DNA from 3 places in the Agrobacterium sp. GW821-FHT02D03 genome. Region 2 is predicted to be linked to each of the others. Evidence: predicted binding sites of a transcription regulator. Region 2 holds the regulator's gene; each other region holds the start of a gene.
The links. The regulator LexA, encoded in region 2, represses DNA repair genes until DNA is damaged. The targets are predictions, from matches to a motif close to TGTTCNNNNTGTGTTCNG.
Positions count from the first base shown of each region.

Region 1: the regulator LexA is predicted to act here: its motif matches at 7,125-7,142, upstream of AC07U5_RS01440 (helicase-related protein).
Region 3: the regulator LexA is predicted to act here: its motif matches at 4,703-4,720, upstream of AC07U5_RS11655 (PA0069 family radical SAM protein).

Region 1 is NZ_JBWKVN010000001.1:308,591-318,507, forward strand. Features, by position in the region: gene leuS (leucine--tRNA ligase) at 1-1,244, shown strand, start outside; gene AC07U5_RS01420 (LPS assembly lipoprotein LptE) at 1,237-1,782, shown strand; gene holA (DNA polymerase III subunit delta) at 1,792-2,829, shown strand; gene fdxA (ferredoxin FdxA) at 2,913-3,251, opposite strand; gene AC07U5_RS01435 (RNA-binding S4 domain-containing protein) at 3,409-3,825, opposite strand; gene AC07U5_RS01440 (helicase-related protein) at 3,830-6,907, opposite strand; gene AC07U5_RS01445 (ubiquinone biosynthesis hydroxylase) at 7,261-8,475, opposite strand; gene tesB (acyl-CoA thioesterase II) at 8,568-9,452, shown strand; gene AC07U5_RS01455 (P-II family nitrogen regulator) at 9,667-9,917, shown strand, end outside.
Region 2 is NZ_JBWKVN010000001.1:1,494,847-1,504,763, forward strand. Features, by position in the region: gene AC07U5_RS06985 (ABC-type transport auxiliary lipoprotein family protein) at 1-204, shown strand, start outside; gene AC07U5_RS06990 (PACE efflux transporter) at 296-733, opposite strand; gene gltA (citrate synthase) at 935-2,224, opposite strand; gene AC07U5_RS07000 (ComEC/Rec2 family competence protein) at 2,483-4,963, shown strand; gene AC07U5_RS07005 (glutathione S-transferase family protein) at 4,974-5,663, opposite strand; gene AC07U5_RS07010 (GFA family protein) at 5,918-6,316, shown strand; gene lexA (transcriptional repressor LexA) at 6,650-7,375, opposite strand; gene AC07U5_RS07020 (hypothetical protein) at 7,732-8,295, shown strand; gene kdsA (3-deoxy-8-phosphooctulonate synthase) at 8,431-9,279, shown strand; gene eno (phosphopyruvate hydratase) at 9,497-9,917, shown strand, end outside.
Region 3 is NZ_JBWKVN010000001.1:2,438,959-2,448,875, reverse strand. Features, by position in the region: gene AC07U5_RS11670 (F0F1 ATP synthase subunit B) at 1-126, shown strand, start outside; gene AC07U5_RS11665 (methyl-accepting chemotaxis protein) at 635-2,464, shown strand; gene rnhB (ribonuclease HII) at 2,511-3,185, opposite strand; gene AC07U5_RS11655 (PA0069 family radical SAM protein) at 3,485-4,642, opposite strand; gene AC07U5_RS11650 (glycosyltransferase family A protein) at 4,909-5,427, shown strand; gene moaB (molybdenum cofactor biosynthesis protein B) at 5,431-5,985, opposite strand; gene AC07U5_RS11640 (4-(cytidine 5'-diphospho)-2-C-methyl-D-erythritol kinase) at 5,978-6,889, opposite strand; gene AC07U5_RS11635 (tetratricopeptide repeat protein) at 6,896-8,731, opposite strand; gene AC07U5_RS11630 (polyprenyl synthetase family protein) at 8,981-9,917, opposite strand, start outside.

The sequences.
Region 1 (9,917 bases), 1.2 Mb from region 2:
ACCTGCCGGTCAAGCTGCCCGACGACGTCACTTTCGATGTGCCGGGCAACCCGCTCGATCGTCACCCGACCTGGCGTCATGTCGCCTGCCCGCAATGCGGCCACGATGCGCGGCGCGAAACCGACACGATGGATACCTTCGTCGATTCCAGCTGGTACTTCACCCGCTTCACCGCACCTTGGGAAGATCAGCCGACCGACCCGAAAGTCGCCAATCGCTGGCTGCCTGTCGATCAGTATATTGGCGGCATCGAGCACGCGATCCTGCATCTTCTCTATTCGCGCTTCTTCACCCGCGCGATGAAGGAAACCGGCCATGTGGACGTGAAGGAGCCCTTCAAGGGATTGTTTACCCAGGGCATGGTGGTGCATGAGACCTATCGCCTGGGCGAAGGTCAGAACGGCCAATGGATCGTGCCCTCCGACATCCGCATTGAGGAAGTGGACGGCAAGCGCCGTGCCTACATGCTGGAAAGCGGCGAAGAGGTTGCCATCGGCTCCATCGAGAAGATGTCGAAGTCGAAAAAGAACGTGGTCGATCCCGACGATATCATCGCCTCTTACGGCGCCGATACCGCGCGTTTCTTCGTGCTGTCCGATAGTCCACCGGACCGCGATGTGATCTGGTCGGAAGCCGGTGTCGAAGGCGCACATCGCTTCGTCCAGCGCGTCTGGCGCATCATCGGCGAAGCCGCCGACGAACTGAAGGCCGTCAATGCGGCACCGGCGACAGCAGGCGAGGGCCTGGCGATGTCCAAGGCTGCTCACAAGACACTGAAGGCTGTCCAGGACGATCTGGACAAGCTTGCCTTCAACAAGGCGATCGCCCGTATCTACGAACTGGTCAACGCGCTGGCCGGCCCGCTGTCTGAGGTTGCCAACGGCAACAAGGACAACGAGGTAAAGGCTGCGGCGCGCGATGCGGTGGAAATCCTCATCCGCATGATTGCGCCGATGACGCCGCATCTGGCGGAGGAATGCTGGAAGGTGCTTGGCAATTCCGGTCTGGTTGCGCAGGCGGCATGGCCGGTTTTTGTGCCTGCCCTCGTCGAAGAGAACGAAGTTGTTCTGCCGATTCAGATCAACGGCAAGAAGCGTGGCGAATTGACAATCGCCCGCGATGCGGATCAAGATACCGTCCGCGCCGCCGTGCTGGAACTGGATGCCGTCAAGGCGGCACTCGCCGGTTCAGAGCCGAAGAAGATCATCGTGGTTCCACAAAGGATCGTGAACATTGTTGTTTGATGCCTATTCCAGATGGGGCCGCATAGCAGCCGCAGTGTCTGTCGTCGTTTTGTCCGGTGCGCTCGCAGGCTGCCAGGTTCGCCCGCTCTACAGCGTGGAATCCGGGACGCGTGAGAAGCTCGCTTCCGTCAGCTTTTCGTCCGCCGGCGACCGTATCACGCAAGAGGTCCGCAACCACCTGATCTTCCTCGCCTATGGTGGCGAGGGTGCGCCTACCAAAACGGATTACCAGGTCAAGCTGGTGGTCACGTCCAGTGCAAGCTCCACCGAGGTGACGAACGATACGAGCCTGTCGGTCGGCAAAAGCAACTATGACGGTCCTTATCCGGGCCGCGTGACGATGACCGGCCAATATGTGCTGACGCGCATGTCCGATGGCCAAGTGTTGCGGTCGGCCAAGCGCACCGTCACCGCCATGCTCGACCTGCCGCAGCAGGAATTCGCCAAGATCCGTGCGGTCCGTGATGGTGAAAACCGCGCGGCGCGTGAGTTGGCAGAGATCATCCGCACGGACATCGCCGCCACGCTCAGCCGATAAGCTGCGATCATGACGGAAATCAAGTCCCATGAATTCGAGCACTTCGCCGACAATCCGGCGGAGCGCTTTCGCATTTTCGTTCTCTATGGACCGGATCGGGGACTGGTCTCGGAACGTGCATCGGTGATTGCTGCAAAGACGGGCATTGATCCCAATGATGCCTTCGCTTCGCTGAAACTTGCCGTTACCGACCTTCAGGGTGACCCTGGGCGGCTTCTGGACGAGGTGAATGCCATCGGCCTCTTCGGTGGCGAAAAGCTCGTCTGGGTCAAGGGTGCTGCCAATGAGAAGCCGCTGGTCGATGCGCTTCAGGTGCTGGCGGACAATCCGCCGGAAACCAGCTTTCTCATCATCGAGGCAGGGGATCTCAAAAAGGGCACAGGCCTGCGCAAGATCGCCGAGCCATCGCGCTCTATCGCCGCCATCCCTTGCTATGCGGATGATGCGAGATCGCTGAACACGCTGATCGACCATGAGCTTGCCGATGAAAACTTGAGAATCACGCCGGCGGCACGTCAGCGTCTGATCGAATCGCTCGGTGGCGATCGTATTGCCTCGCGCAATGAGGTGAAGAAGCTGGCACTCTACTGCCGTGGCCGAGATGTGATCGAGGAAGACGATGTCGCCGCGATTATCGGTGATGCCAGCGCCGTGTCTGCCGACGACGCCGTCGATGCGATCCTGAAGGGCGACCGCAATGGCTTCTTCCATGCCACACAGAAGATCATCTCGTCAAAGACGCCGATCTTCCTGGTGCTGCAAGGGTGCCTCCGCCAGTTCCAGATGCTCGACCAGATGCGGGCCGAGATGGATGAGAAGAAGCTGCAGGCCGGCCAGGTCATGCAGACGTTGGGCCGCGGCATCCATTTCCGTCGCAAGCCGGTGATTGAGCGCGCGCTGCGCACATGGCAGCCAGCGGCGATCGCCAGAGAGATGAACCGCTTGCAGTCTGCCATCCTGCAGAGCCGCCAGCGCCAAAGCCTGGAGGAAAGCGTGGCGCTTCTGACACTGCTTGCCACCACACTGCAGGCGGGCAGGGGCAGCTGAGTCATTCCATCGATCGATAGGCATGAAAAAGCCTCCGCGGCAGATGCCGGGAGGCTTTTTAAAATCCCGAAGCGGCGAACTGTTCAGTCGCCCTTGCCGGGTTCGGCGGAGAAATAGAGGTCGAGCTTGCCTTCGACGCCGTCCATCTCCTTGGCTTCCGGAAGCGGATCGCGCTTGACGGTAATATTCGGCCAGATGGCAGCGTATTCGGCATTGATTTTCAGCCACTTGTCGAGGCCCGGCTCGGTATCCGGCTTGATCGCCTCGGCGGGACATTCCGGCTCGCACACGCCGCAATCGATGCATTCGTCGGGATTGATGGCGAGGAAGTTTTCGCCTTCGTAGAAGCAATCCACGGGGCAGACTTCGACACAGTCGGTGTATTTGCAGCGAATGCAATTGTCGGTCACGACATACGTCATGAAGAACTCCAGAATATGCAGGCCGGGTTAGTGGCTTTCGAACACAAGCCTTCGCCCGGAATTCAGACAGGGCATTTTCGCAAGTGAGGTAATGCCTTTATGACAAGATGGCAAGGACAAAGGATGCTGAAAAAAGGCGACGACGTAGTCGTTTATTCTAATCCTCTGGGTTCTCGGCATCGGAGATGAACCTGTCCAGCGCCCGGCGTTCCTTCTTGGTCGGGCGGCCGCTGCCTGGCAGGCGCACCGCCTGCTCAAGCAAGGTCATGCGATCCGTGGGTTCGCGGGGCGGGGTCTGATCGTCATAGAGAAGTTTTGCCTCTTCGTAAGGCCCGCGGCGCTCGCCGGGTGCCTTGACGATGAGAATACGGTCCATTCGCTCGATTGCGATATCCAGCCTGTCACCGGTTTTCACCATGTGGCTGGATTGGCGCACGGGCGCGCCGTTGACCTTGATATTGCCCGACTGGATGTAGCTCTGGGCTATCGAGCGGGATTTTGCCATACGGGCGAAGAACAGCCACTTGTCGAGGCGCTGACGCCCGGCTTCCAGTGGCTGTTCCTTAGCACCCATAGGCTTACTTCTTCAGCTGCTCCTTGAGAGCAGCGAGCTTGGCGAAAGGCGAATCCGGATCCATCGGCTTTTCCTTGCGCGGTGGCTTGGCTTCGAACCGCTGCTGACCCTGCGGCTTGCCGCCGCGATCATTGCGCTCCGGACGGTCCTTGCGCTCGCCGCGATCGGGACGATCGCCACGGTTGTTGTTGCCGCGTGCCTTGTTATCAGGGCGTCCGCCTTCGCGCTTGCGATCACCCTCACGGTTGCCGTCGCGATTGGCGTTCTGGCGGTTGCCGGGACGACCTTCACCGCCTTCACGACGCTCGCCTTCACCACGGTTGCCGGCATTGCGATTGCCCGGACGGCGGTTGTCGCTGCGCTGGTTGTCGTTGCGGCCACCGGGGCACCACAAGAGAACCGGCTTCGGCTCGGCGTTTTCAGCCGCTGCCTCTTCAGACTTTGCTTGCTCAGCCGTAGCTTCCTCGGGCTTTGGCTCTTCAGCCTTCACCTCTGCTGGCGTTTCGGCCGCAGCTTCGGCAGAAGCTTCCTGTTCGGATGCATCGGAAGCGTCGGCATCGTCACTTGCAGCCTCTTCAGCGGGTGCCGCTTCCGTAGCGTCTGCCTTCGCAGCACCACCGCTCTGGGCGGCGAGGAAGGTTGCTGCTTCTTCTGCAGAGACCTGGTCGGCGCGGTAGCCGAGACCCTTGAGGATCTCTTCCATGTCATCCAGCGTAGCACCCAGGATCGACAGCATCGCCGTCGTGGTGGTGAAGCGGCGACCATCATAGGCACCCTCAGGGCGCGGCTGCTGGCCTGGCTTCCACTGCAGCAGCGGACGGATGAGGTCAGCCAGACGCTCGAGAATATCGATGCGCACAGCGCGCTTGCCAAGGAAACGGAAGCCGGCAAGCTTGTAGAACATGCGCTCAAAACCGGGATCGGTGACGACCGAGGTACGGCCGGCAGCCAGAACCGGGATGAGATCGCCATAGCCCGGCTTGCCAAGGCCGTCATTCTTCAGGGCCCAGAGCAGCGTCACGAGTTCGGCGGGCGCCGGCTTGAGAAGTGCTGGCAGGAAGACGTGGTAGGCGCCAAAACGGATGCCGTAACGACGCATGGAGGCGCGGGCGTCCTGATCCAGCGTCTTGACCTCATCGGCCACGTCGCGGCGGAACAGGATGCCGAGATTTTCAACCAGCTGGAAGGCCAGACCCTTGGCGAGGCCCTGCAGATCTTCGGCGCGCGAAATATCGTCGAGCGGCTTCAGAACCGTTGCGATCTGGTGATTGACGAAGCGCTCGATGCGGGCAAGCGCGTGGTCACGCGCATTGCCGCTCAGCTGCTCGTCGGCCAGAAGGATGACGCGCGGCTTCATGATGTTGTCGCCGGCTGCCAGACGCGCCACGGGCTCACCGAGCCAGCGGACGAGACCGTCCGAGCTCATCGCCAGGTCGCCATTACCACTGGCATGGAGACGGGCGGCGCGCGCCTCATACTCCAATGCGAGCGCCTTTTGCGCTGCCGCCTGGACGGCCTTGGCATCTGGACCTTCGGTTCCCGAAACCGGGGTGAACCGGAATCCCGCCAATTGACCGACATGATGTCCTTCTACGAAGACATCACCATTCACACTGATTTCAGCTTCAAGCATCGCATTCTCTCTTAGGCGCCTCATGAGCACAGATGTCCTGCGATCAACAAAGCGTTTCGTCAACCTTTCATGTAGAGCATCGGACAATCGATCTTCGATTTCCCGTGTCTTTTCTTGCCAGTGTGTCGGATCGGCAAGCCATCCTGGGCGGTTGGATACATACGTCCATGTTCTGATCTGCGCAATCCTGGCGGAGAGCGTGTCGATTTCACCATCCGTCCGGTCGGCGCGGCGCACCTGTTCGGCCATGAAATTCTCATTGACCGTACCGCGTTTGACGAGATCGAAATAGAGAGTCGAAATCAGATCGGCATGTTGTGCAGGCGCGATGCGGCGATAATCCGGCAAAGCGCAGGCTTCCCACAATCTTTCGACACGCTCCGCAGTGGTCGTGACGTCGATAATCTCCGGGTAGCGCCCGAGATATTCGAGTGCCTGCTGATCGATGGCAGGCAACGCGCGCGACAGACCCTGCACCGTGGGTGCCGCATCGAGGCTCGCCTGGAGATTTCTGATGGACGAGAAATCGAAATTCTTCGTGCGCCATTGCAGTACTTTGACCGGATCGAACTCATGCGATTCGATTCGTTCCACCAACTCGTCGTCCAGCGGATCGACGCGACCCGTCACGCCGAAGGTGCCATCGCGCAAGTGGCGTCCGGCACGACCGGCGATCTGGCCCATTTCAGCCGGATTGAGATTGCGGAACTGATAGCCGTCGAATTTGCGATCCTGGGCAAATGCTACGTGGTCGACATCGAGGTTCAGACCCATGCCGATGGCATCGGTCGCCACCAGATATTCCACGTCGCCGTTCTGGTAGAGGCCGACCTGCGCGTTGCGGGTACGGGGCGATAGCGCACCGAGAACGACCGCAGCGCCACCGCGCTGACGGCGCACCAGTTCGGCAATCGCGTAGACCTCATCGGCCGAGAAGGCGACGATCGCCGTGCGCTGGGGCAGGCGGGTGATCTTCTTCGATCCCGCATAGAAGAGTTGCGACAGGCGAGGGCGCTCCACCATCACGATGCCGGGCAGCAGCTTTTCGAGAATTGGCCGCATCGTGCCGGCACCCAGAAGCAGCGTTTCTTCCTTGCCGCGCAAATTCAGGATGCGGTCGGTGAAGATATGGCCGCGTTCCAGGTCGCCCGCGAGCTGGACTTCGTCGATGGCGACAAAGGCAGCATTGGTTTCGCGTGGCATCGCTTCCACGGTGCACACGGAATATTTCGCGCGGGGTGGGGAAATCTTCTCTTCGCCGGTGATCAGCGCAACATTGTTGGCGCCGACCTTCTCCACCAGCCGCGTATAGACCTCGCGTGCCAGAAGGCGCAGCGGAAGGCCGATGACACCACTTCCATGCGCCACCATTCTCTCGATGGCATAATGGGTTTTGCCGGTATTTGTCGGTCCAAGAACGGCCGTTACACCGCGGCCGCTCAAGATCATGGGGCGAAAATTCAACGTACTATCCGCGAAAACGACGATGCTGCTACTCTTCGGACACGGCGTGAGGGCGCCCGCATTTCAGTCTTCCCACACATGGCAATCAGCAAGGCCAAACGCAAGGACGAAAGCGGTTATCATCGGCGTCGCCCTTGAATTGACCGCCAATTCGGCACGCCAAAACCGCTTTTTTGCTAAGAAACGCCAAAGGCGCAAGATTCGGAACAGGTTGAGAACGAATCAGAGACGAATCGCTGACTCTGCCAGATTCAGCCTTTGTTCACGGCAAGATGTGGCTTCCGCTTTGCCGAAAGCCACCAGATGCTGAATCAGATGATGCTAAAGGACGATGCCGGCTACAGAGGCTGCCCCGCCAGCAATCTTGGTCCATTCCGGTCCGCCGTTCCGGCGGCCTGGCCGATGAAGTAGGATTTCAATGCGGGAATCCGATCAACGAGGCCCAGCCCGAAATCGCGCGCAACGCGGATTGGCCCGACATCATTGGAGAAGAGACGGTTCAACAAGTCGGTGGTCACACCCATGCGCACCGTGTCGAAGCGGCGCCAGGACTGGTAGCGCTCCAGCACATTGAGTGAGCCAATATCGAGCCCGATGCGATCGGCCTCGACGACGGTCTCAGCCAGCGCCGCCACATCCTTGAAGCCAAGATTGAGGCCCTGTCCGGAGATGGGGTGAATGCCGTGGGCAGCGTCACCGGCAAGCGCGATGCGTGGCGCGACGAAAGCACGGGCAAGCGTGAGGCCAAGCGGGAAGGCACGGCGCGGACCGACGGGGCGGATCGGCCCCAGCTTGTGACCGAAGCGACGCTCGAGCTCTTCTTCGAAGATAAGATCGTCGGACGCGACGAGGCTGTCGGCATCTGCCGTGCGCTCCGTCCACACCAGCGACGAGCGGTTGCCCTTGAGTGGCAGGATGGCAAAGGGACCGGACGGCAGAAAATGTTCTTCCGCGCAGCCATTGTGCGGCCGCTCGTGCTCCACAGTCGTGACGATGCCCGACTGATCGTAAGCCCAGTGGACGGTCTTAATGCCGGCCATCTCGCGCAGCGCCGATTTCACACCGTCACAAGCAACCAGCAGACGCGTTTCCAGCGACGAGCCGTCGGAAAGCGAAATCTGGTTGCTTTGCGGACCGGCGGAAAAACCGGAGACACTCAGCCCGTGGCGGATCTCGATACCGAGCCGCTCGCACACTCCCCGCAGAGCACCGACCATGGCAACATTCGGGACCATATGCGCAAAGGGCTGGCCTTCCGCCACGTCGCCGTCGAAGGTGAGGAAGACCGGGCGAACAGGATCTGCCGTGCGCGAATCCGTCACGATCATCTTGTTGATCGGCTGGGCTTCCGGCTCCAGTTCCTGCCAGATGCCGAAGACATCCAGCATGCGGCTTGCGGCGGCGATGATCGCGGAGGCGCGGACGTCCTTCTTCCAGACGTCTTCAGGGGCGGCTTCGATGACCTGCACACCAAGATGCGGCGCTGCCTGCTTGATGGCGACGGCAACGCTTAAGCCCACATATCCGCCCCCGGCAATCACGACATCAAGCATTGCGTCTTCTCCTGCGCCTTGCGTTCTTGTGCATATTCTTCTGCCATTATAGACCATCCCATCACGTCTTCATACAGCCGGAGCATGCCGAAATGTCGCATCCTTCTCATTCATCAAGCCCGATGGAAAATCTTCTAGCCACGCTTGATCTTGAAAAGCTTGAAGAAAATCTCTTCCGCGGCACCAGCCCACAGGTTGGATGGCAGCGCGTCTTCGGTGGTCAGGTCATTGCGCAGGCACTGATGGCGGCACAGCGAACGGTGGATGCGGACCGCTTTATCCACTCGCTCCACGCCTATTTCATGCGACCCGGCGATCCCCTCGTGCCGATCATCTATCAGGTTGATCGCATTCGTGATGGTGCAAGCTTTGCCACACGGCGCATCGTTGCCATCCAGCACGGTCATGCCATCTTTGCCATGTCGGCATCGTTCCAGATCGAGGAGGGCGGCTTTGATCACCAGAGCCCGATCCCAAACGTGCCGCAGCCGGAAAGCCTGATGAGCGAGGCGCAGTTGCAGGAGGCGTTTCTCGCCAATGCGCCACCCGCGATCCGCAAATACTGGGAGAACAAGCGGCCGATCGAAATCCGCCCGGTCTCACTCACGCATTATATCTCGCGCGAAAAGCTGGAGCCGAAGCAGGATATCTGGGTGCGGGCCGTGGGTGCCGTGCCGGATGACAGGCATTATCAGGCAGCGGTTCTCGCCTATCTTTCCGACATGACGCTGCTCGATACATCACTCTATGCCCACGGAACGACCATCTTCGATCCGACCATCCAGGTGGCGAGCCTCGATCACGCCATGTGGTTTCATCGCCCGTGCAAGTTGGAAGACTGGCTGCTCTACACGCAGGATAGCCCGAGCGCGTCCGGTGCCCGCGGATTGACCAGGGGCAACCTCTTTACCCGCGATGGCGTGCTTATCGCCTCGATGGCGCAAGAGGGCCTGATTCGCAAACGGGCAAATGACTAAAAAACGATCATTTTTTAAAAATCGCCCATAAATTGTTCGCCTAAAGCGCGAACAATTGCCCGTTTTGCGGCCTTATCTTTTATAGTCGTTACTTTTCAATAACTTATTCTCTGCCTGCCAAAACTGGCACGCCCTTTGAATATAGAGTGTCAGTCGCTGTTACTGATCTGCCAGCGGCAAGGAGAGTCGGCTCCATGCCGAGCACAAACAAAGGATGGGAAACCAGATGAAAATTGTGATGGCCATTATCAAGCCGTTCAAGCTGGATGAGGTGCGCGAGGCTCTCACCGCGCTCGGCATTCAGGGCCTGACCGTAACCGAAGTGAAGGGTTACGGACGTCAGAAGGGACATACCGAGATTTATCGCGGTACCGAATATGCGGTCAGCTTTCTTCCGAAGCTGAAGATCGAGATCGCGGTGGCGTCCGACGTGGTGGAAAAGGCAGTCGATGCAATCGCATCCGC
Region 2 (9,917 bases):
GTCGACACCAAGAACAATGTCGCCAACATCGAGATTTCGGTACAGTTGCTGAACGATCGCAACGGCACCGTTCGGGCACAGGACGTGTTCCGTGCAAGCGCGCGCGTCAGCGGTACGGGCAACGCGAACTTTGTCAAGGCGCTCGACTCGGCGTTTGCCGCTGCCTCTCGCGAGATTGTGGCCTGGACGTTGAAGGCGCTCTGATCGCCATCCACGATGTAAAATTAAGCGCCGCGACATCATTCGATGCGCGGCGTTTTTCTTTGCGATTACCTGTGGGTTTAATCTGGTAGCCTTACTCGGCTGCTGCTTCCTTCTGCCATTCCGGCAGCGGGAAGATCGCGTCATAGGCCCAATTGAAGACGAAGGCGTAGACGACGTAGAAGAGCGCGAACGAGATATCCATGATCAGTGCGTGGATCAGGCCGATGCCGAGATACCAGGCAATGAACGGCATCAGGACGATCAGAAGTCCAAGCTCGAACAGAACCGCGTGCGCCACACGGATCGCCGGTGTCTTGAGCGTGGTGCCCCGCAGACGCTGCAGGGTGTGGTCGAAGCCAAGATTGTAGAGATAATTCCACGCCGTCGCGACGGTGGCGCTGACGACGCCGACAATGCCGATGTCGCTCATCGGCATGGCGAAGACGACGGTGCCGAGTGGAATGACCAAAGCGAGGCCAATAATTTCAAAGCTGAGAGCGTGGCGGATACGATCGCCTATGCTGCGCATGGAAAACTCCCGAGATAACCAAATCGGGCCGTCCCGAATGCTGTCGCCGCCATGGCCGAGGTCGTCCTCGCAAGGACGATATAAGCGGAAGCGGCTTTTGCTTCAAGTCTTCGGGTATCGCGAGGATGGATCGCCGAAAAAACTGCGCAAAAAAAGCGCCTCGAAAGAGACGCTTTTTTGTCTGGATGTCTCGACCGCGGATTAGCGCTTGGAAACTGGAACGTAGTCGCGCTTTGCGGCGCCGGTGTAGAGCTGGCGCGGACGACCGATACGCTGCTGCGGATCTTCGATCATTTCGTTCCACTGGGCGATCCAGCCGACGGTGCGGGCAAGAGCGAAGAGAACGGTGAACATGGTCGTGGGGAAGCCAAGCGCCTTCAGCGTGATGCCGGAGTAGAAGTCGACATTCGGGTAGAGCTTCTTCTCGACGAAGTAAGGGTCCGAAAGAGCGATCTTTTCCAGTTCGAGCGCAACCTGCATGATCGGATCGTCGGAATTGCCGGTCGCTTCCAGCACTTCGTACATCGTCTTCTGCATGATCTTGGCGCGCGGGTCGTAGTTCTTGTAGACGCGGTGGCCAAAGCCCATCAGGCGGAACGGATCGTTCTTGTCCTTGGCGCGTGCGATGTATTCAGGAATACGATCGACCGTTCCGATCTCGTTCAGCATGTTGAGCGCTGCTTCGTTGGCGCCGCCGTGAGCGGGGCCCCACAGGCAGGCGATGCCGGCTGCGATACATGCGAACGGGTTTGCGCCCGAGGAACCGGCCAGACGAACGGTCGACGTGGACGCGTTCTGCTCATGGTCGGCGTGGAGAATGAAGATGCGATCCATGGCGCGGGCCAGAACCGGGTCCACCTTGTACTCTTCGCACGGAACGGCAAAGCACATGTGCAGGAAGTTCGATGCGTAATCGAGATCGTTCTTCGGATAAACGAAGGGCTGGCCGATATGGTACTTGTAGGCCATGGCCGCGATGGTCGGCATCTTGGCGATCATGCGCAGAGACGCGACCATGCGCTGGTGCGGATCGGTGATGTCGGTCGAGTCGTGGTAGAAGGCGGAGAGGGCGCCGACCGTACCGCACATGACAGCCATTGGGTGGGCGTCGCGACGATAGCCGGTGAAGAAGCGGCTCATCTGTTCATGCACCATGGTGTGACGCGTCACACGGGTGTCGAAGTCCTTCTTCTGCGCGGTCGTCGGCAGTTCGCCGTAAAGCAGCAGGTAGCACGTCTCGAGGAAGTCGCCCTGTTCGGCAAGCTGCTCGATCGGATAACCGCGGTGCAGCAGAACGCCTTCGTCACCATCGATATAGGTGATCTTGGATTCGCACGAAGCGGTCGAGGTGAAACCGGGGTCGTAGGTGAAGGAGCCGGTGTGTTTGTACAGGGTGCCGATATCGACGACGCGCGGGCCAATCGTACCTTCTCGTACAGGAAGATCGACCGTCTTGTCGCCGAGGGTCACTGTAGCGCTTTTTTCCGTCATACCATACCTCCGAATATGCAGGCGATGCGGGTTGACGCATCGGCCAATTAAGCGTCACGGATTTAGCTATATGATCCGCGCGACGATGCCAAGCTATCCAAAAGGCAAATTGTGCATCGCAGAATTGGAATAAGCCGTTCTGATCGGTTTTGCCACTTTACTGTTTCGTTTTAAGTCAATGCTTCCTTAATCTGCACACTGGATTGCAATCCGAATCGCAAGGCTGCAAATTGGTCCTAAGGGACCGAGGGGCGGCGCTTGAACGACTACGGGGAACGGCAGCAGTTCCGCTTGCTGGAGACGGGCACGCCTGTGAAGGTGGAGCTCGACGGCATCAATGCGCCCGCTGCTCTTGCGAATACGGATATCGTACTCTTTGCTCCGCCGCGTCCTGCGCCTCAAGGCTTTGCGCAGCGATTGCAATCGACCTTATCGCGTTGCGTCACCGAGGAGCTTCAGTACCGGCAGGACTTCCTTTTCATCCCCGTGCTGGTCGGCGCGGGCGCGGCGCTGTGGTTTTCGCTCTCCTCTCCGCCATCCGATGTCGTTCTGCTTGTGAGTGGCCTTTGCGTCATCCCGATCGCCATCATCATGCGGCACCGGCAGACCGCACTGTCCTTTGTGCTGGCAACGCTTGCACTTCTGCTGCTCGGCATGCTTCTGGCGAACTGGGAGACGCGCCGCGTTGGGACCACAGTCCTTGACACTGCCGTGACGACGACAATCACCGGCAAAGTGGAGCGGCGGGAGGTAGATGCCAGGGGCTACTGGCGCTACACGATCGCCCTGACTTCGACGAGTGGACCTTCTCTGACGCGCCTGCCAAACCGGATATCCGTTCTCTCGCGCAGTCGCGAAAAACCGATCGCTGTCGGTGCAGGCATCACCGGCAAGGCGCGCCTTTCACCACCATCCGGGCCGGCATTGCCGGGCCTCAACGACTTTGCCTTTTCCGCGTACTTCGATGGGATCGGTGCGACAGGCTTTTTCTATAGCGCGCCAAAGGCTCTACCGACGCAGGCCGAAACGACAGACGGCGTGGGCTGGCTGCAAACAGCGGGTTCGGGGCTCTACGCGCTGCGTTCCGCTATTGCCGAACGAATCCGCAGCGTCATCGGCGGCGATGCAGGTGCTTTTGCGGCTTCGATCATCACGGATGAACGGCGCGCGATCTCCAGCGAGACGATGGAAGCTTTGCGCGTGTCGGGGCTCGCCCATATCGTTGCCATTTCCGGGCTCAACATGGCACTGGCATCAGGCATCTTCTTCGTCGGTATGCGTATGGTGTTCAGCCTGTGTCCAGGGTTTTCGCAGCGCTATCCCGTCAAGAAGATCTCCGCCTTTGCCGCGCTGTTGATGACATTCGCCTATTATCTGATTTCAGGCTTTGCCGTCTCTGCCGAGCGGGCATGGTTGATGATGTCGATCATGCTGGCAGCGGTTCTCGTCAACCGGCCGTCGATCAGTCTGCGCAATGTCGCCCTTGCCGCAATCGTCATCATCGCGGTTTCGCCACATGAAATCATGGGTCCGAGTTTCCAGATGTCCTTTGCCGCAACGCTGGCACTGGTTGCTGCCTATTCCTTCTGGAGCAGATGGCAGGGCAGTCGCGAGCGCCTCTTTATCGCGCGCCCGCCTTTGTGGATGGTGGCCTCGTCGAAAGCGAGTGCCGTGATCGGCGGTGTCGTCATCACCTCGTTGATTGGGGGTGTCTCGACTGCGATCTACTCCATCGAGCATTTCCACCGTATCACCACCTACGGACTGGCCGCCAATCTTGCCGCCATGCCGGTCATGTCGATCATCGTCATGCCGTCTGCACTGATTGCCATGCTGCTCATGCCTTTCGGCCTGGATGCACCCTTCCTGAAGCTGATGGGTTACGGCATGGCCATGGTGATCGACATTGCCAACACCGTCTCCAGTTGGGGCGGAGATGCCACGATCGGGCGGCAACATCCCTGGTTTCTGGCCGTCTCGACGGTCGGATTTCTTCTTCTGACCTTGCTGCGGACCCACCTCGCGCTCTTGGGGCTTCCCCTGATGCTGGCCGGTCTCGTTCTGGTGCCGCTTGAGCAGAACAAGGCAAAGCCGGATTTATTGATCTACGAGGATGGTGTTCTGGTCGCGTTTCGCGTGGATCAATTCGTTGCGACGACCAAGCGCCAGGCGAAGGGGTTCGTCTTTGATCAGTGGGCGAGGGCGGTGCCGCTTCCGGATAAACATGTGGCCCCTGTCATGGTGGACGACAACAAGGCGGGTGAACGAGAGGAAACGGCAGAGCCAACGCCACGCCGGCCGGCTGTTCTCACCGATCAGCTGAAGCAAGAGGTTCGCGACAAGATGATTCTGGCTTTCGAGCGGACGAATGGCTTCTCGTGTCAGAAAAACGCCTGGTGTGCTGGACGTCATGAGAGCGGCGTCACAGTCGTGGTCATTTCGAACACGGCGTTGACCGGAACAGCCTGTGATGTGGCGGACATCGTCGTGACGTCGCGTTTCGTGCCGTTTTCAAATTGTCGCTCGGGCGCGCTGTTGATCAGCGCCACAACATTGCGGAAGACGGGCTCGCTGGAACTCTGGCTGAATGAGGCCGGAGCGCCCGTCGCAACTGCGCGCGCGGCGATGCAAGACGTTGCCAGACCCTGGTCGATCCACCGCGCCTATGACTGGCGCAGCAAGACCTCTGACGGCGCGGTGCCGCCGCATATCGAGGCGATGCTGGCGGCCGGGCAGTAAGTCTCTTGCTTCAACCCGCTGCGGAGCGGCGGTCTTCGATGATCTCGCCGGACGCCCGCGCTTCTTCTTCGTGCTCGGCGTCACGCCAGGGTTCCCGGATCGCTGCCTCCTCCCACTCCTTCATCGCCGGCGAGTTCAAGAGGCGGGTCTTGTAAGCCTCTGCCGCTGGCGAGAGTGCTGTGCCGTAGGTCTGGAAGCGAAAGGCCACGGGGCAGAAGAAGGCGTCGACGGCGGTGAAATTCGTACCGGCCAGAAACGGCCCTCCGAAGCTGTCGAGGCCCTGTTGCCATAGCGCATCTATACGCGCGATATCCCTACGGAGCGCCTCGGTTGCAGGAACTGGCCGGATTCGCAAGCCTACGCTCATCGGGTGCAGATTGCGGAGCGATTGGAAGCCGGAATGCATCTCCGCGGATGCCGAGCGCGACCAAGCCCGCGCTTTGGCATCCTCAGCCCAAACACCATCATGCCGTTCCGCCAGATATTCGATGATCGCAAGCGAGTCCCAGATGGTGACATCGCCATCCACAAGGCAAGGCACCTTGCCGGTGGGGGAGAAGTGATTGAAGCCATTCTTGGGATCGGGATCATTGAAGGGGACGAGATGCTCGTTGAAGGAAATCTCCAATGTGCGCATCAGAACCCACGGCCGGAGAGACCAGGAGGAGTAGTTCTTGTTGGCGATGTAGAGATCGTACATGTTGTCTCCTTCTGGTGATACGCCGCTTGAATCGCATGCAATCAGCAAAAGCGTCCATGCGTGTAGGTGCGTATGTTTCTCTGTCCATCCTCCTAACGCATGACCGAGAGGACATACAGGCCGAGTCTGTCATGTCAGATATCATATGAATTGATGCGTTCGCCGTTCTCACGTGTCCGGAAACAGAAGCAGAATGAACTTCACCGGTTCGTCGCGGTTTGATGGGAAGGCGTCAAGCAAATGGAGCGATCGAGATGAACATGAAATCTGGCGGTTGTGCCTGCGGCAGCGTGAGGCTTTCGATGGTCGGCGCGCCCTACCGTATCGGGATTTGTCACTGCATGGACTGTCGCAAACACCACGGCGCGCTCTTCCACGCATCCGCCATCTTCCCGCAGGATGCCGTTACCATCGAGGGAGAAACACGCAGCTATAATGGCCGTTTCTTCTGTCCCAACTGCGGATCGCCGGTCTTCGGAAAAAGCGACGACGAAATCGAGGTCAATCTCGGTTCCCTGGATTCACCAGATCAGTTCGAGCCGACCTACGAGCTTTGGACGGTCCGCCGTGAGGCGTGGCTGCCGGATTTCCCGGCATTGCGCCAATATGAGCGGGACCGGGAATCGACAGGCAGAACGGAAAAGGGGCGGTGAGACTGTCCACCTTGTCGGATGGTAGCTGCAACATGGATTAGCTGCGTCTGTGAGTCCTGCACTTAGAAGCGACGGGCGAGGGCGCTTGTCGGTGGCACTGAAAGATTGCCGCCGTTCGAAGGCCATGATCGGCATGCACCCGACCATCCGCCAATCTTTTCCTCACCCTCGGATCGAGAATGAGGATAACGAGAAAGACAAAGGCGAAGAGAACCAGCGTCGAAACCTCGGTGCGATCAGAGGCAGCCCAACATCGCCGCATCTGCCAACTATGTCAGCGCGTCTTGCCTCTGCAAGAGCACGGGCAGCCAGTCTGAGCCGACTGTCGTCCGCTCAGTGATAGCGACGAATGAGGCCGACCAGCTTGCCCTGAATCTTGACCCGATCCGGTCCGAAGATACGGGTTTCATAGGCTGGGTTCGCGGCCTCCAGGGCGATGGAAGCACCCTTGCGGCGGAAGCGCTTCAAGGTGGCTTCTTCATCATCTACCAGTGCGACGATGATATCGCCGGGGTTGGCGGTGCTGCCGTTGCGAATGATGACGGTATCGCCATCGAAGATGCCAGCCTCGATCATCGAGTCACCCTTGACCTCCAGCGCGTAATGCTCGCCCGTGCCCAACATATCGACGGGTACGGCAACATCGTGGGTGTTGTTCTGAATAGCGGAGATCGGCACACCGGCGGCGATGCGCCCCATTACAGGAACGGTGACAGCGGAGGAGATCTGATCGTTTGCTGGCTTCGGGGCAGGAGCCGACTCAGGCGGTTTGGCTTTTCCGAGGCTGCCCTCGATCACGCTTGGCGAGAAGCCGCGCGGCGGCTTCTGTGCGGGTGCGGAATAGGCTTCCGGAAGCTTGATGACTTCCAGGGCTCTTGCCCTGTTCGGCAAGCGGCGGATGAAGCCACGTTCTTCCAGAGCGGTAATCAGCCGATGGATGCCGGATTTCGAGGCAAGGTCGAGGGCATCTTTCATCTCATCGAAAGATGGCGGCACGCCGGACTCTTTCATTCGCTCATGAATGAAAAGAAGCAGTTCCTGCTGTTTGCGCGTGAGCATGAAGAAAACCCTTGGAATACGTGGCGAAGATTCGCGAAACAAATACAGAACGAACACTATATGTTCCATATGTGTTCTGCAATCCCTTAAAATTCCGCAAACGTCTCCGCCTCATCAATTCGCAGTCCTGTTATCCGCGCAATGGTAGAAGTTTATAGCTTCTTTACGGTGTTGCGCGTCTTTTTCCTCTCCAGGTTGATGATTTCATTTTTGCGGGTATCTACAAGCTGCTTCGAGGATCACATGATCCGGTCATCCTGTGGGATGAAGGCCAAGCCATTCGAAGCATTATCAACAAAGTTATCATAGCTCTACGGCGCTGCCTTGCAGCGTCTTCTCGGGGCAGGGACATTTTTATGAAGCTCGTTAGATTTACCCTTATCGGAATGCTGGTTGCGCTGGCCGGTTGCCAGACCCTCGATCCCAATTCACCGGAAGCTTTAAAGCGCAAGGAGTACGACCGGCTGCTGCTGAACACGACGATGGCCAATTGCAAGCTCATCGTTCAGCTCAATCAGAAGCGCGTTTCGCAGAACAAGGAGCCGACGCGCGACAATAACTGTGCACGGATCCTGAAGAACCACGCGCTTGGCGGCGTTCATCCGGCGAGCTTCATCCCCGATCTTGCGGTGAACGGTATTCCCATTCCGATCGGCGGACTGATCAAGCTTGCCATCGTCGTCGATCGAAACCAGCGCGAGAAGAAGGCCTGGGAGACATCGCTACCGACTTGGGTTTCCGCCGGTGGTGAGAACAGCGAGAACGTCTATCGCATGTTACTGACTCAAGGCTTCAAGCCTGAAGAACTGGAAGGGCTGAAGGGAAGTGCTGGATTTTCCGACGCCGTGCGCGCAGTCGGGCCGTTCGTGCAATTTTCCGAGGCCAATCCCGATGTCGTGCGGAAGGCGAATGCCGGCTAAAGGGCAAGCGGTCGGTGCTCCGGCCGCAGCATCCCTCATCTCGTGACACATGGCGCGCTTGCTGCTAATGCCTGTGCAACATCGCAAGTTAAGCGGTTGCCGGCGATGTCCGGCGCATGTGTCGTGAGGAATGAGATGACTGTGAAGAACAATTTGAAAGTGGTCGCTGGCGAAGGCAAAGGCGCTGTCGCCTTCTCCAACACGGAGCGGTTTTCGCTGATTGCCGGTCCGTGCCAGATGGAAAGCCGCGACCACGCTTTCATGATTGCCGGCACGCTTCATGAGCTTTGCGGCAAGCTCGGCATCGGGCTTGTCTATAAGTCATCCTTCGACAAGGCCAATCGCACATCGCTTTCCGGCCAGCGCGGCATCGGTCTCGACAAGGCCATGGAGATCTTTGCCGATCTCAAGAAGGAATATGGCTTCCCGGTCCTGACCGATATCCATACCGAAGAGCAGTGCGCCATTGTCGCCGAAACCGTTGATGTTCTGCAGATCCCGGCCTTTCTCAGTCGCCAGACCGATCTTCTGATCGCCGCCGCGAAGACCGGCCGCGTGATCAATGTGAAGAAGGGACAGTTCCTGGCGCCCTGGGACATGAAGAACGTGCTGGCGAAGTTGAATGAGAGCGGCAATCCGAATGTTCTCCTCTGCGAACGCGGCGCATCGTTCGGCTATAACACGCTTGTCTCCGACATGCGCTCGTTGCCGATCATGGCCTCGCTCGGTGCGCCGGTGGTCTTCGATGCGACGCATTCCGTGCAGCAGCCAGGCGGGCAGGGTGGGTCGACCGGTGGTCAGCGCGAATTCGTCGAGACATTGTCGCGTGCGGCGGTGGCTGTCGGCATTGCCGGCCTGTTTGTCGAAACCCATGAGGATCCGGACAATGCCCCATCCGACGGTCCGAACATGGTTCACCTGAAGGATATGCCGAAGCTTCTGGAGAAGCTTCTGGCGTTTGACGCTATCGCCAAGGCTGCCTGATTTTGGCCTAATCGATTTTTATAGGTTGGGCGACGCCTGATGCTGGGCGTCGTCATTGTAATTTCTCACGCTTCGTCTACAGCGAAGTTGCAATGACCTTTCACACTTTTCAGAATCGCTTATCCGCCGTCCGGCTCGAAAACGGCTTCACAGTTTTGCCGATGCGCTCTAAGACAAGCGACTTAAATTCATCTGTTCCAGTCCCAAGGGAGAGACCATGACAGCCATTACCGACATCATCGCACGCGAAATCCTCGATAGCCGTGGCAACCCCACGGTCGAGGTCGACGTGTACCTCGAAGACGGCTCCTTCGGTCGCGCTGCCGTTCCATCGGGCGCATCCACCGGCGCTCACGAGGCAGTCGAGCTGCGCGATGGCGGACAGCGCTATGGCGGCAAGGGTGTTGAAAAGGCCGTTGAGGCCGTCAACACCGAGATCTTTGATGCGCTTGGCGGCTTCGATGCCGAAAGCCAGATCCACATCGACCAGACGCTGATTGCGCTCGATGGTACGCCGAACAAGTCTCGCCTCGGCGCAAACGCCATCCTCGGCGTGTCGCTCGCCGTTGCCAAGGCCGCTGCCGAAACGACCGGCCTGCCACTCTATCGCTATGTCGGTGGCCCGAACGCCCACCTGC
Region 3 (9,917 bases), 940 kb from region 2:
CGCTCCGCCGCAGTCGACATTGCAATCGCAGCCTCGGAAAAGCTGATCGCCGAAAAGACGACGGCTGCTGCCAAGGGCAAGCTGTTCAAGTCTGCCGTCGGCGAAGTGAAGTCTCGGCTGAACTAAGCCCAGGCGCGATCTGCACGCATTGAATATTCAAAACCCCTTCGGGTCACCCCCGAAGGGGTTTTTTGTTGTTCTGTTCCTAAGATCCAAAACCGAAGGCAGCATCGCCTTTCACAGAATGTCGCACAGAGTGTGCGGCGGTTTCGCGCGGCAAAGTATCCGCGCCAACAGGACCGTCCAGATATCGCCCGGCCGCCAAGTATTGGTCTCTGCTACGTCACGCGAAACAGAGTGGCATAGTAGAAAATTCCTTTGCTCAAGGCACTGTTGCTCTTGATAGTCAGTGTCGGAGGCAACGATCGCTCACATTTTGAAATGTTTAAGATAAGACTAACATAAGATATAACTTAATTAAATATAAACCTTATTTGATAATATTTAGTCTTAAGCGTCGCGGGCAGTCCAGTTGGACCAGTCTCGCGCCCTTCACTGCAAATGATTTGTAGCGAGGCGTTAAGCCGGACACGCGTCCAAGATCATGACCGTATAGTTATTTGAGGAAGACACTATGAAATTATCGCTTGGCAAGGTTCTTGCGGCGCTGTCCGGGGTCATGATTCTTGTGGCGGGTGTGCAGGGCGTCTCCTCAATCAGATCCATGGTGCAGATCGAGGACGGGATCGACGTTATCGTCCGTCAACGCGTTCCAGGTTTCATCGTTATTGGCGCTATCAATGCCGATATTGGCAGCATTAGAAACGCGCAGGGCGCCATCGTTATTGCAGATCCGGACGCACGGGCCGATTTTCAGGCTGAATTATCAAAGGCAGATAGTGCACTCATTGCGAAGCTGAAGGAATACCGGGAATATCTCGTCGACGATGCGGATAAGCAGCATTTCGAAAGCTTCAACGCGCGCTGGGCCGCGGCCCAGAGCAAATGGGCGCAAGTGCTGGCCCTTGTCGAGGCCAACAAGATGGACGAGGCCAGATGGCTGTTTTCCGGTGGCGCGTTGAATGCTTACGACCAAGCCAAGACCAGCCTTCAGGAGGCAGTTGACGACATCGAGATGGATGTGCGCGCTGAGGGTGATGTGACCGTCGCCACCGCCGGTACGGCGATCACACTCAACTACATCGCGCTTGCCGTCGCGATGACCATCGGTCTCGCTGCCGCGATCTTTGGCAATCGTTACATCGCAAGGCCGCTCGTGCAGATGACGGCAGTCATGCGCAGGCTGTCATCCGGCGATACACGGATCGATATCCCGGGCCGTCACCGCAAGGACGAAATCGGCTCGATGGCGGATGCCGTCGAGGTTTTCCGTCAGGGCGCTATCGAAAACAAGCGGCTTGAGGCCGAGTCGGAGCAAAACCGCAAACGCGCCGAAGCAGAACGGGTGGAGGCGCAGCGAAAGGCTGAAGCTGATGCAGAGGAACGACTGCGCGTGGCGACATCGGGTCTGGCCGCGGGGCTTCGCCGGCTTGCCTCCGGGGATCTGGCATTCCGTCTGAACGAGACCTTTGCGCCTGATTTCGAGCCACTCAGAACCGACTTCAACCACTCCATTCAGCAGCTCGGCAATACGCTGACGGAAATTTCGCGCGCGATCGAAACGATGAACAGCGGAACTCGGGAGATTGCCGAAGGCTCGGCAGATCTCTCCCGGCGTACGGAGCAGCAGGCTGCGACCCTCGAACAAACCGCTGCGGCACTGGATGAGATCACCGTCAACGTGGCGAACTCCACCAAGCGCGCCCGGGAGGCGACAGGTGCTGCAAGCGAAGCCAATCAGGCGGCGAAGGTCTCCGGTAATGTCGTCGCAGCGGCAGTCGACGCGATGCAGCGTATTGAACATTCCTCTGGCCAGATTTCCAATATCATTGTGGTCATTGACGAGATCGCCTTCCAGACCAACCTGCTGGCGCTGAACGCAGGCGTAGAGGCGGCACGCGCTGGCGAAGCTGGCAAGGGCTTCGCAGTCGTTGCTCAGGAGGTGCGCGAACTGGCGCAGCGTTCTGCCCAGGCCGCCAAGGAAATCAAGGAGCTGATCGGCAAGTCTTCGCATGAGGTGGAGAGCGGCGTGAAGCTGGTTCAGCAGACCGGCGATGCGCTCAAGACGATCAGCCACCACGTCGAAGCCGTCAATGAGCACATGGGCGCGATTGCCACGTCATCCCAGGAACAGGCGACGGGTCTTTCGGAAGTGAACACAGCCGTCAACCAGATGGACCAGACGACGCAGCAGAATGCGGCCCTCGTGCAGGAAACCACCACCGCAACCTCTGCACTGGCAACAGAAAGCGAGAGGCTGCGTGCGCTATTGGAGCAGTTCAAGCTGGCCGATCACGCGCAGCAAGGTGGCAACCGAGACGGCTATATGCGTATGGCCGGTTGAAGAACGGGAACGGTGCTCTCCAACCACCGGGGAGAGTGCCAGCCTATCAGGCGACGTCGGCTTCGGCAGCATCCTGTCGAAGCGGCCGAAAGCTCATTCGATGAAGTGAGCAGGCCCCATGGGCTTCGATGGCGCGAAGGTGCACGGGCGTTCCGTAACCCGCATGAAGCTCGAAGCCATAGGCGGTGTGCACAGTCCCGGCCCGCTCCATCATCCGGTCTCGTGTAACCTTGGCGATGATCGACGCGGCCGCAATCGACAGGGATCGCGCATCCCCCTTGATCACGGCCTTTGCTTCGCAGGACATGCCAGGCGGCTGGTCGCGCCCATCGGCCAACACCAGTCGAGGCGCAAGCTCAAGCCCAAGGACGGCGCGGCGCATGGCATCGAGGCTCGCGCGCAGTATATTGATCCGGTCGATCAGCACCGGACCGGATGACGCAACGGAGACGATCGAGGTTTCCACGATCTTCGTAAACAGCACTTCCCGTTTTGCCTTGGTGAGCTTCTTGGAATCATCGAGGCCGTCAGGAATATTGTCGGGATCAAGAATGACGGCTGCGGCAACGACGGGGCCGGCAAGAGGGCCTCGACCAGCCTCATCGGTCCCGGCCACGGGCCACAGGCCGCGCTGGCGTGCTTCTAGCTCCATGCTGAAGTCGGGGCTCGCCGGAGCAAGATCGAACAGGGCAGGAGAATCGGATGCTGTGCGTCGCTTCATGCGGCGGAAACTTGCACAGACACCCGATCTCCCGCAAGCCCCCGGTGCGGCGATAGACAACCCGTAGGGCGTGGTTGTCATCCATGGCTCAAGAGGCCAGGGTCGTTCTCCTATAGGGCGGCGGAAAACGAGAAATCGCACGCGAGGCGGCGGAACCGGGGGCAATGCCGGTACGTCAGGGACGCGCACCGAACATTTCTTCGAAGAGGGGCTTCACAGCCGTGGTTTCGGCGCAGCTCTGTGGAGACGCGCCAAGAACCAATGTCGTAAGCGGTAGCTGGACCGAGCGTCTCCTTCATTCAAAGCAAGGAGAGCTGCACGCCGGCACCGCTGGGTGGGGCAAAGAGATCGTCACGCAGCTGGATGCCCCTGCGAATGAGACCGAGCCTTTTAGTTGCCATTTCGAAGCGGCGGCTGATCTGCCACGCATAGGGTCCAGCACCCTTCATACGCTTGCCAAACTCCGAGTCATATTCCTTACCGTCGCGCATGGAGCGCACCAGCGACATGACATGGCGGTAGCGATCCGGGTAGTTGCGCAGCAACCAGTCACGAAACAGCGGGCTGACCTCAAGGGGTAGACGCAGCAGGACGTACGAGGCCTCTGTCGCACCGGCGGCTTTACCAGCTTCCAGCACCCGCTCGATTTCATGATCGTTCAGCGCTGGGATGACCGGGGCCATCATCACGGCCACAGGTATGCCAGCTTCCGTGAGCGTCTTGACTGCCTCCAACCTTTTCGATGGCGTCGAGGCGCGTGGCTCCATGCTGCGGGCAAGTTTGCGATCGAGCGTCGTCACTGAGATGCCGACCTTGACGAGACCCTTCTTCGCCATGGGCGCCAGAATATCGATGTCGCGCGTGATCAGCGCCGATTTCGTCACGATGGCGACCGGATGTTCCGCCTTGGCTAGCACCTCGAGGATCTGGCGCATGATCCGCCATTCCTTTTCGATCGGCTGGTAAGGATCGGTATTGGTGCCGATCGCAATCACCCGCGCCTTGTAGCCGGGCTTGGAAAGCTCGCGTTCCAGAAGTTTGGCAGCGTCCGGCTTGGCAAAAAGCTTCGCTTCAAAGTCGAGGCCAGCCGAAAGTCCCATATAGCTGTGTGTCGGCCGGGCGAAGCAATAGATGCAGCCATGCTCGCAGCCGCGATAGGGATTGATCGACCGGTCAAATGGGATGTCGGGCGATTCGTTGCGGGTAATGATGGTGCGCGGCTTTTCCACCTGCACATCCGTCTTGAACTCCGGCAATTCTTCGATGATGTCCCAGCCATCGTTAAAGGCTTCATGCTGCAACGTCTCGAAACGACCGCCAGGATTGATGCCCGCACCTCTGCCGCGACGACGATCGATCTCGATCCTCAGGCCAGAGTCATCTGCCAGAGCGTTGGCAATATCCGGCGTATGGCCCGGCTGATAGGCAGCCTGCCCCGAAAGCACTTGGTGTCTCATCTGATGCTCCTGACCGGCCTCAGCCAGCGAATTGGATGAAACGATTCCTACGCCAAATATGAGAACAATACAAGAACAAAAGAATCCGGTGGCGCTTTACCATTCGGTGGGCGGCGCGAAAAGAAGGACTGCGGGTAAGGAAACAATGGAACTGTCCCGCTGCATTGCATTATTTTGCCATCTGCCGCGACAGAAAATCCATTTGGGTTTCCATGGCGATGCTGTAGGAACTTTATCGTCTGGAACGCACCACAAGTGACGAGAACATGCTGACAGTCATCATGGAATGCCGCAACCAAGAGCCAGAGCTTGCGCATACGCTTTCGGCGCTGGTGACGGGCGCCGTGAAGGGTTTGATCAGTGACGTCATTATTCTCGACCACGCCTCACACGATGGCTCGGCGCGGGTCGCCGAAGCTGCCGGTTGCCGCTTCCATCAGCGCTGGGAGATCGGCGATGTCATTCAATCGATCCGCGGCGAGTGGGTGTTGCTGATCGAGCCGGGCAGCCGTCCGCAAGGTGGCTGGATCGAGGATATTCTCGAATATATGGCGCTGGACGAGCGGCCCGCGCAATTCTCCCCCTCGCGCTATTATAAAAAGCCGTTTCTGAAGCGACTGCTCCGCCGCGGTCCGCCATTGGAATTCGGCCTGTTGCTGCGCAAGCAGGACGCTCTCCAACTCGCGAAATCCGGCCTCCCACCGACCGAATTTTCAAAATCCCAGAAGCCGCGCAGACTGACGGCGGAGTTGGTGCCAGCTTGGGCGCTTCGTCCAACGCGATAGGGATCAGCCCTTCGTGCGGCGCAGATGCTCGTCCAGCCGTGGCATGATTTCCACGAAGTTGCACGGCATGTGGCGATAATCCAGCTGCGCTTTCAAAATACCGTCCCACGCGTCCTTGCAGGCGCCTGGTGAACCCGGCAGAACGAAGACGAAGGTTGTGTTCGCAAGCCCGGCGGTGGCGCGTGACTGGATGGTGGATGTGCCGATCTTGTCATAGGAGATGCGGTGGAACACCTCTGAGAAGCCGTCCATGCGCTTGTCGAACAGAGGCTCCAGGGCTTCCGGCGTCACGTCGCGCCCGGTAAAGCCCGTGCCACCCGTGGTAATGACCACATCGATCTCGTCCGACAGCGTCCAGCCTTGCACCTTTTCGCGAATGGCCCCTACGTCATCGGGCACGATGGCACGATCCACAAGACGGTGGCCTGCCTCCTCGATCCGTGCCGCCAGCGTGTTGCCGGATTTGTCGTCCGCCAAGGTGCGCGTGTCGGAGATGGTCAGAACGGCGATACCGACCGGAATGAATTGCCGTTCTCCACCCGTGTTCTTCTCACTCATGACGCTCTCCTGCAATCGTTCTGGTCTCTTGAACATACCACCCGGGCTTCTGTTCCCGAAGCGATGCTGCTGCAGCCTTCGCTTTCTCCCAGTCGGAAAAAATGCCGAAGCATGTGGCGCCCGAACCGGACATGCGCGCAACATCCGCGCCCTGTGAATGAAGCATTGCCAGCATATCGCCGATCTCCGGCAGTAGCTTCACGGCTGGAGGCTGCAGATCGTTTCTAAGCGCGTCCATCATCGAAAGCCAGGACTGGCCTTGATCCAGAAGCGGTGCGGGAAGGGGTGCATTCTGCTTGTCCTCCAGTAGCCGGAAGATGTGCGGTGTCGAAACCCCCTTGAGCGGGTTGACCAGCACCAGCGACAATTGAGGAAACTGCGGAAGAAGGGTAATCTCTTCTCCAATCCCCTGTGCGATCAACGGCTGGCTGGCAAGACACATCGGTACGTCCGCACCGAGTATCAACGCCATGTCGTTCAAGGTCTTGTCGTCAATATGCAGTTGCCAGTGGCGGATCAATCCACGCAAGGCTGCCGCGGCATCGGCTGAACCGCCGCCAATCCCCGAGGCGACCGGCAGGTTTTTCTCCAGGTGAATGGCAACAGGCGTTGGTGTGAGCCCGCGTTTCCGCGCATGGCCGCGAAGGAGATCGCGCGCCTTCAGCACAAGATTGTTGATCGTTTCCGACTGAAGAAGGTCCGAGGCAAATCGCCCGGAGATCGAAAAGCTGTCTTCGTCGGCACCGCGAATGCGGACGACATCGCCTGCTTCGGTAAAGGTCACCAGCATGTCGAGGAGGTGGTAGCCGTCCTCCCTTTGCCCCGTCACATGCAGGGCAAGGTTGATCTTTGCCGGAGCGGCCTCAACAGTCTCGACCACTCCCTTCCCATCAGTCGGACCCATCCGATGTCAGGATTTTTTGTCCGGGGCAGGGGCCGGAGGTGCAGGTGGCGGTGGAGCCTGATCCTTCTTCGCGGTGTTCTCCGCGTCCTTTTCCAATGGTGGCAGGCCGTTGGCGATCTTTTCCTTCACCTTCGCCTTGTCCACATCGTCGCTATCGCCGATCAGCGCACGGTTCCACTGGTAGACGGCCTCCAGCTTGCGGCCGACACGCCAATAGGCGTCACCCAGGTGGTCGTTGATGGTGGGGTCCCCGGCGCGAAGCTCGATCGCACGTTCCAGTTCGGTCACGGCTTCATCGAAAGCGCCAAGACGATAATGCGCCCAACCGAGCGAATCGACGATGTATCCGTCATTGGGGCGAAGCTCCACCGCGCGGCGGATCATGTCGATGCCTTGGTCGAGGTTCATGTTCTTGTCGACCCAGGAATAGCCGAGATAGTTCAGAACCTGCGGCTGTTCCGGGTTGAGCTCAAGCGCACGCTTGAAGTTCGGCTCTGCCTTGTCCCACTGCTTCAGACGCTCATAGGCAATGCCGCGCTGGAAGAAGATCGTCCAGTCGGACTTCTTCGGAACCGCGCCGATCACCTCGACGGCTTTGTCGTAATTGGCAGCCATCGCGGCATAATCCTTGGCGTCCGACAGGACGGCGCCATAGGCGAGGTAGGAGCGAATATCGTCAGGATCGGATTCGAGCAGCGCTTTCAGATGCTGGCGCGCCTCATCGACCTTGCCGGTCTGTGCCAGTGTCAGGCCAAGCTGCAATTCGGAAATGCGGTGCATCGGCGAATCGGCCGGCACCTCACGATAGAATTCGATGGCGCGCTCGGCCTGCTTCTGCGCCTCGGCCAAGCCGCCAAGAAGGATGAGCGTATCGGCGCTCTTCGGGTCGAGTGCGCGCGACGCCTGGAGATAAAGCGTCACGATCTCTTCCGCGCCATCGCGGTTCAGTGCACCGGCAATCGAAAACATGACGGAGGCAGCGCCTTCAACGGCTGTCTGAACCTGCTGGTCCGGCTTTTCACCCTTTTCGATGCTCTGTCGCAGCGCCTTCAAGGGTGCGTAATTCGGAGCAAAACCGTCGCCGACGGCAATCGTGTCCAGCGCCTTTTGCTTGTTACCGGCTTTCGCCTCCAGCCGCGCCAGTGCCATGACGGCGCGCATATAGGTGTCGGTTGCGGTCGCGCCGCCTTCACGGTCGGCCACCGCTTCGCTCAGGCTCTTGCGAGCCGCTTCCGTGTTGCCGGTCACAAGCGCTATGGCGCCCGCATTGTATTTCTGGAAGATCGAGAACCAGCCCGGCCCCTTCATGCCATTGACCATGGCGAGCGCTTCCTTGCTCTTTCCGGCGCCAGCGCGCGCCCAAGCAGCAAGAAGCGTATTCACCATGCGGTCCAGATCGTTCGGGCCGCTATATTTCAGGATTTTCTCGGCGGAGGAGAACTCCTTGTGCTTGATGGCGGCAAGTGCACGCACGATCGTCGTCACGCGCTCCACCGAGCTGTCGTCCTTCAGGCTGTCGGCAATCTTTGCGCCGGCCTCGAAGTCGCCGCTCAACAGCTGCGCGATCATCAGGCGCTGGCGAATTTCGGTATTGGCCGGATCGAAATCCAAAGCCTTCTGGTAAAGGGTGATGGCGGTCGCATAATCCTGGTCGACATCCGCGGTGCGGGCAGCCAGAAATGCGCCTGAAAAGGTGGTGACCCGATTTGGATCGAACTTGACGGCCTCTTCCGCCTTATCGGCGGGCTTCGTCTCTGCCAGCGCGGCAGAGCCTACGCCAAGCGTGAGTGCGGCAATGAAGGCCGCGCTGCAGAAAAGACGAAATGCTGGATTGCGCCGCATGAAGGAACCCTTGCTTGTGTGCTTCCGCACTGAAAAATCAGCTTCAAACTTGACAGCGCCGGGCACCACATCTGCCCTTGATGACTGTTAAGGTTGAGATAGACACGCCATCGGAAACCGGAATCGGTTCACAAAGCGGTGCATCACGTCACGATAGAATGGCTTTTTTGAAGCAGGCCTGCAACAAATTCTGCTGCCGCTCTCCATTTCGCCGACCGCTTCCCTTTCGAGGAAAACTCTGCCGCGCCGTCAGTTGACGCGCTCGATGCAGAAGTCGATCACTTCCATCAACGCATCCTTCCACGGGCTCTTTGGCAACGGTGCCAGCGCATCGCGTGCGATCGTGCCGTAATGGTTGGCGCGAGAGATCGTGTCCGTCAGACCGTTATATTTCTTGATGAGACCGAGCGCGACCTCAAGATTTTCATCCGTACTTTCGCCGTTTTCGATCGCGCGCTTCCAGAAGGACCGCTCGTCGGTGGTGCCACGACGATACGACAGGATGACCGGGAGGGTAATCTTGCCCTCGCGGAAATCATCACCCGTGTTCTTGCCGAGATCGGCGGATTTACCGCCATAGTCCAGAACGTCGTCGACAAGCTGAAACGCAAGGCCGAGATTCATGCCGTAGGATTTCAGTGCGCCGCGCGTTGCCTTGTCGGTCTTGGCAACGATCGGGCCGACTTCGGCAGCGGCCGCGAACAGCGCCGCGGTCTTGGCGCGGATAACCTGGAGATAGTCGTCTTCCGTCGTTTCCATGTTCTTGGCGACGGAAAGCTGCAGCACTTCGCCTTCGGCAATCACGGAAGCGGCGGTGGAAAGCACGTCAAGCGCGTCCAGCGAGCCGACATCCACCATCATGCGGAAGGCCTGGCCGAGCAGGAAGTCGCCGACCAGGACGCTCGCCTGGTTGCCCCAGATGGTGCGCGCGGTGGACTTGCCGCGGCGCAGATCGCTTTCATCCACCACGTCGTCATGCAGCAGCGTTGCGGTGTGCATGAACTCGACGCTGGTGGCGAGCTTGATATGGTGGTCGCCATCGTAACCGAACATCGAGGCGGAGGCGAGAGTCAGCATCGGGCGCAGCCGCTTGCCACCGGAAGAGATCAGGTGGTTCGCCACTTCCGGGATCATCTGCACATCCGATCCGGCCTTTGAGAGGATCAGTTGGTTGACGCGTTCCATG